Regions from separate parts of the Pseudobacillus badius genome, predicted to be linked through region 2. Evidence: riboswitches for the same ligand, from Rfam matches in the RefSeq annotation. Region 2 holds a riboswitch; the other holds the start of a gene.
The links. A riboswitch is a leader RNA that binds a small molecule or an ion and turns the genes downstream of it on or off. The one in region 2 is predicted to bind S-adenosylmethionine.

Region 1: another riboswitch for S-adenosylmethionine. It lies ahead of metK (methionine adenosyltransferase); the one in region 2 lies ahead of B1A98_RS14120 (class I SAM-dependent methyltransferase).

Annotation. Positions count from the first base shown of each region.
Region 1 is NZ_MWMM01000008.1:14,726-19,392, forward strand. Features, by position in the region: gene B1A98_RS13350 (MMPL family transporter) at 1-104, shown strand, start outside; gene pckA (phosphoenolpyruvate carboxykinase (ATP)) at 150-1,736, opposite strand; SAM riboswitch class I at 1,974-2,131, shown strand; gene metK (methionine adenosyltransferase) at 2,277-3,476, shown strand; gene B1A98_RS13365 (gamma carbonic anhydrase) at 3,503-4,027, opposite strand; gene B1A98_RS13370 (alpha/beta hydrolase) at 4,165-4,667, shown strand, end outside.
Region 2 is NZ_MWMM01000009.1:30,512-35,178, reverse strand. Features, by position in the region: gene pabB (aminodeoxychorismate synthase, component I) at 1-1,288, opposite strand, end outside; gene B1A98_RS14125 (AAC(3) family N-acetyltransferase) at 1,445-2,266, shown strand; gene B1A98_RS14120 (class I SAM-dependent methyltransferase) at 2,235-2,774, opposite strand; SAM riboswitch class I at 2,854-2,960, opposite strand; gene B1A98_RS14115 (pyridoxal phosphate-dependent aminotransferase) at 3,055-4,251, opposite strand; gene B1A98_RS14110 (carbon-nitrogen family hydrolase) at 4,348-4,667, shown strand, end outside.

The DNA of each region.
Region 1 (4,667 bases), on a different contig from region 2:
TGGGCATATTAATTGATACCTTTATTGTTCGCGGCTTGCTGCTGCCTTCCTTGCTGCTTGTTTTTGAAAAAGACCGGGCGGGCATGCGCCGGAACCATTCATAGAAAAAGGACATCGCCGAATTGGCGATGTCCTTTCAGTTTGGTTTATTAAATTTGTGGTCCGCCAAGTTCAATAATTTCTTTTGGAACATTGGAGAACTTCTTGAAGTTTTCACGGAATTTGCCAGCAAGCTCTGCCGCTTTTGTCATAAAGGCATCTTCATCAGCCCAAGCTTTGCGAGGGATGAGAACGTCATCAGGTACACCAGGTACATGAAGCGGAATTTGCAGGCCGAATGTTTTAGTTGTATAAGTTTCAACATTATTTAATTCGCCTTCAAGAGCTGCTTGCACCATAGCCCGTGTATAAGCCAGCTTCATGCGGGAACCGACACCGTATTCGCCGCCAGTCCAGCCTGTGTTCACAAGGAAAACTTGAACGTTGTGCTCATCGATTTTCTTGCCGAGCATTTCCGCATAGCGTGTAGCCTCAAGCGGAAGGAATGGCGAGCCGAAGCAAGTAGAGAAGGTTGCTTGCGGAGATGTCACTCCACGCTCTGTACCAGCAAGTTTAGATGTGTAACCGCTCAAGAAATGGTACATTGCTTGCTCTTTCGTTAATTTGCTGATTGGAGGCAAGATGCCGAACGCATCAGCTGTTAAGAAAATAATTGTATTTGGATGGCCGGCTACGCTTGGGTCAACAATGTTGTCAATAGCTTGCAGCGGGTAAGCGGCGCGCGTATTTTCTGTTAAGCGGTTGTCGTTGTAATTCGGAATACGGGAATTTTCATCCAGTACAACATTTTCAAGAACGGAACCGAAACGGATCGCATCAAAAATTTGCGGTTCTTTTTCACGGGAAAGGCCAATCGTTTTTGCATAGCAGCCGCCTTCAATGTTGAATACCCCGTTAGCAGACCAGCCATGCTCGTCATCCCCGATTAAACGGCGGTTTGGATCTGCGCTTAATGTTGTTTTTCCTGTGCCGGAAAGTCCGAAGAATAAAGCAACATCGCCTTCATAGCCTACATTGGCTGAGCAATGCATAGATAGAATGTCGTTTTCAGGAAGCAAGAAGTTCATGACAGAGAAAATAGATTTTTTCATTTCTCCTGCATATTCCGTTCCGCCGATCAAAACGATGCGGCGCTCAAAAGAAATGATGATAAATGCTTCTGATCTCGTTCCATCTACTGCAGGGTCTGCTTTAAAGTTCGGAGCAGAAACAATCGTAAAGCCGGCTTGATGGCTTTTTAATTCTTCCTCCGATGGGCGGATGAACAGCTGATGGGCAAACAGGTTATGCCAAGCATATTCGTTGATGACTTGGATCGGTAGGCGGTGAGCCGGGTCCGCTCCTGCAAATCCCTTGAAAACAAATAATTCTTCTCTTTCCTTTAAATAATTGATCACTTTCGTGTATAATTGATCAAACACCTCAGCAGAAATCGGTTCATTCACTGTGCCCCAATCAATTTTATCTTTTACTGATGGCTCCTCAACGATAAATTTATCTTTAGGAGAACGTCCAGTGTATTTGCCTGTTTCGGCACGAACCGCTCCAGAAGCAGTTAACACGCCTTCTTTGCGATTCAGTACTTTTTCTACGAGCAACGGTACAGATGGCTGCATTGTTACGTTGCCACCTTTTAAAAGTTCCAGAATTTCGCTTGAAACGCTTGCAGTCTTCATAAATTAATAACCATCCTTTATCTGAATTTAAGTAGTTGTTCTCTCAGTATTTGCTCAAAAATTAGTATAACACATTACGTTTAATAGTCTATACTATTCACTTATTTTTTTTGTGACATTTTTTATTTAATCTTGTCCGATTTTCTATAAAAAGAAACTGAAAAAACAAGGAATTTTTTACGCTAAAGCAGTTGACATTACTGATTGGATTTCGTATTATGTAACCTTGAACGGATACTCTTATCCTGAGCTGGCGGAGGGGACAGGCCCGATGAAGCCCGGCAACCTGCTTGATTGACTGTCAGTTATCCTGACTGTCAGTACTTATGAATATAAGTGGTATTCAAGACAAAGGTGCTAACCTGCAGCAAGGGCAAAACCTTGAACGATAAGAGTGAAAGGCCTATGTTGATAAGACCAACCTTTCCTCTCTTTATTTCAGGAGGGGTTTTTTTATTTTAAAAGGATAAACTTAGGGGAAATGAGTACCGTACCATTAACGATCGGCAGTCAGTTGATCATTTTTAAGGAGGAAGTTTCATGACTAACAATCGTCGTCTCTTTACTTCAGAGTCAGTCACTGAAGGGCATCCGGATAAGATTTGCGATCAAATTTCCGATGCAATCCTGGATGAAATCTTATCAAAAGATCCAAATGCACGTGTAGCAGCAGAAACATCTGTTACCACTGGGCTTGTGCTCGTAGCGGGGGAGATTACAACCTCTTCTTATGTCGATATTAATAAAATTGTTCGGGAAACCATCAGAGAGATTGGCTACACGCGTGCCAAGTATGGCTTTGATGCGGATACTTGCGGCGTGCTGACATCTATCGATGAACAGTCCCCGGATATTGCGGCAGGAGTAGACGTTGCGCTTGAAGCACGTGAAGGCCAGATGAGCGATGAAGAAATCGAAGCGATCGGTGCGGGAGACCAAGGGTTAATGTTTGGTTTTGCTTGTAATGAAACAGCAGAATTAATGCCGCTGCCAATTTCCCTAGCTCATAAATTATCCCGTCAGCTGACAAAGGTGAGAAAAGAAGAAACACTTTCTTATTTGCGTCCGGACGGAAAAACACAAGTGACAGTTGAATATGATGAAAACGACAAGCCGGTAAGAATCGATACAATTGTTATTTCCACACAGCATCATCCAGAAGTGACGCTTGAGCAAATTCAAAGCGATTTGCGCCAACATGTCATTGATCCGGTTGTTCCTGCTGAATTAATTGATGAAAATACAAAATTCTTTATTAATCCGACAGGCCGCTTTGTGATTGGCGGACCTCAGGGAGATGCTGGGTTAACCGGCCGCAAGATTATCGTTGATACGTATGGCGGTTATGCACGTCACGGCGGCGGTGCCTTCTCCGGTAAAGATCCGACAAAAGTAGACCGTTCAGCAGCCTATGCCGCTCGTTATGTAGCGAAAAATATTGTAGCTGCCGGTCTTGCTGATAAATGTGAAGTTCAGCTTGCTTATGCAATCGGTGTGGCTCAGCCTGTTTCGATTGCGATTGATGCGTTTGGCACGGGCAAGGTTTCTGAAGAAGCGCTTGTTGAACTTGTGCGCAGCAACTTTGATTTGCGTCCGGCAGGCATTATCAATATGCTTGACCTTCGCCGTCCAATCTACAAACAAACAGCAGCGTACGGACACTTCGGCCGTGTGGATGTCGACCTTCCTTGGGAAAGAACAGACAAGGCTGAAATTCTGAAAAGCCAGGCGGCAAATTAATCAAAAGAAAAAATCCTGGGGACTGCTTAGCCCTCAGGATTTTTTTGTATGCTTTTGTAATATTGGCCTTTTTCAACGTATTCTCTAACGATGCGTTCCATGTCTTTTTTGTCCTCCTCATTCACTGGACGGATCACTTTCGCCGGCCGTCCAAAGGCGACAGAATGAGGGGGAATGACTTTTCCTTGAGGAACAAGGCTGCCGGCTCCAATAAAAGCTCCTTCCCCAATTTCTGCATTGTCAAGAATAATGGAGCCCATGCCGATCAGCGCTTGCTTTCGAATTTTACAGCTATGAAGAATCACTTGGTGGCCGATTGTTACTTCATCTTCAATGATAAGCGGGTTGTTTGGGCTTTGGTGAAGCACAGAATTGTCTTGAATGCTTACTTTGCTGCCAATCACTGTCGGAGCGACATCTCCACGTATCGAAGTGTTGAACCAAATATTGGTTTCTTCGCCGATTGTCACGTCGCCGGTAATGGTTACATAATCAGCTATGTAGGCAGATTCAGCAATCTCAGGTGTTTTGTTATTGTAAGGATAGATCATCTTTTTCTCTCCTTCTTTCATGTTCCCGCAAAGGAAAACAGAATTGGATTTGCTTATTATTTTATCTAAAACGATTTGGTTTGTATAATAGAAGGTAAAAAAGTATAGGACTATAAAAAGCCGGAGGAAGATGCGTGATGTGGAAATGGGAAACAGAACAACAGCCGAAAGGTGTTATCATGATGATTCATGGAGCAATGGAGCACCATGGCCGTTACGGTTGGCTGATTGAAATGTGGCGCAGAAACGGCTTTCATGTGGTTATGGGCGATTTACCTGGCCAGGGCATGACATCGAGAGCACAAAGAGGGCACATTTCATCTTTTAATGAGTACATCGACGAAGTAAAGGACTGGATACAGGCGGCTTATCAGTTTGATCTGCCTTTGTTTATATTGGGACACAGCATGGGAGGGCTAGTTGCTATTCGCCTGTTGCAGGAAATGGAAGTAGAAACCGCGGGCGTTATTTTATCCTCTCCTTGTCTGGGAATGATTCATACACCACCAAAAATTATGGATATTCTATCACATGGATTAAATTCGCTTTCCCCTTCAGTAAAGTTTTCTTCTGGCCTGACTGTTGACATGGCGACAAGAAATGAAGAGGTGCGGCAAGCTGATAAGGAAGATGCACTCTA
Region 2 (4,667 bases):
CCCCTGCCTGGACATGACACATGCCGTTTTCAACAATCATTGTCCGAATGACAATATTCAGCTCCATATCTTCATTAAAGCCGATCCATCCAATGGACCCGGTGTACAGGCCGCGCCTTACTGGTTCCAGCTCCTCAATAATTTCCATCGTCCGGACTTTTGGCGCCCCAGTAATCGTTCCTCCCGGAAAAACGGCATGAATCACATCAGCATTGGTTTTCCCGGCAGCAAGTGTGCCGCGCACATTGGAAACGATGTGCTGGACATGGGAATATTTTTCAATCACCATAAATTCATCTACTTCAACAGAGCCGTATTCACTTACCCGGCCTAAATCATTTCGTTCCAAATCAACGAGCATAACATGTTCAGCACGTTCTTTTTCATTCTCAATCAATTCTGAAGCCAGGCGTAAATCGTCTGCATCGTCTTTTCCGCGTGAACGGGTGCCGGCAATTGGCCGTGTGCTTAACTCGGTTCCTGATTTCTTTACCAGCAGCTCCGGGGAGCCGGATACGATTTGAAATTCAGGGGTATGAATATAAGCCATATACGGAGAGGGATTCAGCCTTCTTAATTCCTCATAAACAGCCAGCGCCGGAACAGAAAGCGGCTTGGACTGACGGACAGATAAATTAACCTGGAAAACATCTCCCTCAGCAATATATTGTTTTGTTTTTTCAACTGCCGCTTGGAACTCTTCTTCCGAAAAAGATACCTTTAACTCATCGGCAGCAGGATCTGCGGCTCCCTCGGCTTCTTCATGGAATACAGCGGTCCACTTCTCTTCCGCTTGCTGCAGCTTCTGTTCTGCTGCTTTCTCCCCGCCAATAACGAGCAGCCAAAGAGTGCTTGTTTGGTGATCAAAGACAGCCCATTCATCAAAAACTTGAAAATAGAGAACTGGCAGTCTAAGGTCCTCCTCCGCACAATCCGGCAGCTTTTCAATATAACGGGCATAATCATAGCTGATATAGCCGATCGCCCCGCCTTGAAAATCAGGAAGCCCTTCTTGCTTAGGAAGTTGGAATTCTTTCATCCAACTCTCCAATTCAGCAAGCGGCGCTCCCTTGCGCTTTTCTTCACTGTCTGCCGTCTGAATTTGAATGCCTTCCTCGTCAGACAGCACAACCGCTGACGGCGATAACCCGGCTATGCTGTAACGCCCTCCTCTTCCGCTTTCAAGAAACACATGATGGGCTTCACTTTTAGTCAGAGATTTATATTGATAGAAAAACTTTTCCTTAGTGTAAGGAAGCGTTCGGTAACATATTTGTCGTTCATTCACTCGTTTTCATCCTTTTTTGTCTTAGTCTTTTTCATCATACTAGACAAGCCGGAAAGAAAAAAGCATCGAAACAGCATTTTTTTGCCGTTGCTTTTCTGTTCGCGGCCTCTATCTTTTATAATAGAAGAAAACGAGTAAAAAAGGCGGCGGGAAACAATGGAAGACCATACTTCAATCCAGAAGGCTCAATCAGCAATCACAGCAGAGACCTTAATGAAAGACCTTCAGTCCCTTGGAGTGAGACAAGGAGATGTTCTTATCGTGCATTCTTCTCTGCGTTCCATCGGCTGGGTGGCTGGCGGCGAAAACACTGTGATCCAAGCACTTATGGAATCCGTTTCCAGCAGCGGAACCATTGTCATGCCGGCACAAACCAGCGATAACACAGATCCAAAATACTGGAAAAATCCGCCGGTACCAGAAGAGTGGTGGCCGAGTATTCGTTACTTCATGCCTGCCTATTTGCCGGATATCACCTCTACGTTAGGGATGGGACGGATCGCTGAAGCCTTTCGGACGTTTCCTGATGTCAAGCGAAGCGGCCACCCCTCTTGTTCGTTTACAGCATGGGGAAAGCATGCTTCTTTCATCACTGACCATCATTCAGTGGACTTTGCCTTTGGAGAACAGTCACCGCTTGCCCGATTATATGAGCTTGATGCGGCCGCTTTATTTATCGGCACGGACTACAGCTCATGTACCGCTATGCACCTTGGTGAATACCGGGCAAACGATGGCCGCAAAGCTTTTAAGCAAGGCTCAGCAATGATGGAAAACGGAGAACGGGTCTGGCGAGTTTATTGGGAGCTTGAAGAAACATCCGAGCGGTTTAATGAAATCGGCCAAGCCTTCGAACAAGAAATCCCGGTTGCGACAGGCTCTCTCGCCCAGTCTGCTTGCAAGCTGATTCCTATTCGTCCGCTTGTTGATTTCACCGCCCGTTACTTCAACAGCCTTTCAAAGCAACAAAGCGATTAACTGCTGCTGGAAAGGGAGCCTCTTCTTCCAGCTCCGCCCATCCTTGCTCTATCGCCTCTAAAAAAGAATGAACGGCGATCTGCTGAACAAAGATGGCTTCAAAACCAATTTCCCGCAAAAGATCCCAATAATCTGGCAGGCTGCCTATATACTTTGCGTCCGCCGATTGCTGCAGTGCAGAAGGCTCAGCCAAATCAATCACCAGGCGACCGCCCGGATTCAACAAATGAAAGCTCTGTCGCAGCCATTCTTCTCCATTCTCTAAGAAATGGATGCCCAACTGGGAGGCTGCCACATCAAATCCGGATTTCACAGAGTTGAAAACAGCGGAAGAAGCCATAACAATCCTGGCTTTATTCGCATGTATGATAGCGGGAGGCAAAGAGTCTCCAATCCATAATACATTCTCCTCCTGCTTGATATTTGCTGTTTGCAGAAAACTGCCGGATGAAATCGTCCATCCTAACACTTGGTCACTCGCTACTCCTTTTCGATCTGTTACCGCCATATGTCGTTCCTCCTTTTTTTAATAATCCAAACAAAAGAAAAACCTCTTCAGATAAGAAGAGGTTTTCAAATAATCCGCTCTCTTATCTGCCAGCTTTCGCTGCAAGAATTAGCACCGTGCCCCCATATACGGGGGTCGGTTGCCGGGCTTCATTGGGCTTGTCCCTCCACCTGCTCTTGATAAGATATTCATTGTTATTTAATTCATTCAGCTATTGTTAAGCCAACTAGTTGGCACTTTAAATAAATTCATTTTTCAGTTCATTCGAATTATTGCACGATTACACTCGGCTGTCAACCTGCTTTTTAAAAATATTCAGCTGGGCAATACGGCGAACAGCTTCTTGTATTTGTTCTTCAGATGCGACCAGGCCGGCACGGACATACCCCTCGCCGCGCTCGCCAAAACCAATTCCCGGTGCAAAAGCTACGCCTGCCTTTTCGAGAAGCAGCTCGCTAAACTGCTGAGATGTATACCCTTTCGGCACTTTCAGCCAGGCAAAAAAAGAGCCCTCCGGTGCGGTGACTTCCCAGCCAATTTCTTGTAAACGGCTGATGAGCAAGTTGCGGCGCGCCTCATACATCGCCTGCTGCTGATGCACCTGCTCCTGCGGACCAAGCAAAGCAGCTGCGGCTGCTTCTTGAATGCCCCCGTACAAACTGCAATGCAAATGTTCCTGCATTAACTCCAAGGCAGCAATCACGCTCGGATTGCCAACTGCAAATCCGATTCTCCAGCCTGCCATATTATATGTCTTTGACATAGTATAAATTTCAATGCCGTGCTCCTTCGCCCCATTGGCTTGAAGATAACTAATCGGTCTTTTCCCATCGAACCCAATAGCTCCGTAAGCAAAGTCATGAACAATACAAATCCCGTGTTCATCAGCAAATTGAATCGTCTTTTCAAAAAAAGCGGAATCTGCCATTGCTCCTGTCGGGTTATTTGGATAATTGATAAACAGGAGCTTTGCTTTTTCAGCTACCTCTTTTGGAATCTTTTCATAGCGAGGCAAAAAACCGTTTTCTGCTTCAAGCGGCAGCATGTGCATATCAGCGCCGGCAAGAGCGATGCCGGACCAATAGTCGGGATATCCCGGGTCGGGCACGAGCGCTATATCCCCCGGATTCAGCAAGCATTGCGGCAACTCGACTAATCCAGCTTTGCCGCCGATAATAAGGGCTATTTCTTTTTCCGGGTCTGCTTCAACGCCATACTCCCTTTTATAAAAATCAGCACAAGCCTTTTTCACATGGCTAAAGCCTTGGAAAGGCGGATATTTGTCATTAGCGGGATTGTCAGCTGCTGCCTTCAATGCCTCCTTGATATGGGAGAATGCTGGCTGGTCAGGACTCCCCTGTGCCAAATTGATTATGTCCTGTCCCTTGTCAGAGGCCTCCTTAATCTGTTGGCCCAATTTAGCGAAGAATTGCTCCGGCAAGGCCTGAAGCCGATTAGCTGTTTCAAAAGTCTTCATTCACGCAGCCCTCGCTTTCAAATTATAGTTAATAATGGTATAACGAAAGGGAGAGAAAGTAAAGTAAGAATTTTCGGAAAGGAAAGTGGGGTTGAAATGAAATTAAAAACTGCAGTTATCCAAATGGATATCGCCTTTGGCGATCCAGAGGAAAATTACAAGCGAGCAGAAAAATGGCTGCAAAAAGCATCTGATCAAGGCTGCCAGCTGGCGGTGCTGCCTGAACTGTGGACAACTGGCTATGATTTAACGAGGCTTGATGAGATCGCGGATAAGGAAGCAGCCAAGACAGTGCAATTCTTATCGGCACAAGCTAAAAAACATCGCATGCACTTAATTGGCGGCTCCGTAGCCAATGAAACACAAGAGGGTGTGGAAAATACACTAATTGTTATTAATAAAGAGGGAGAACTGCT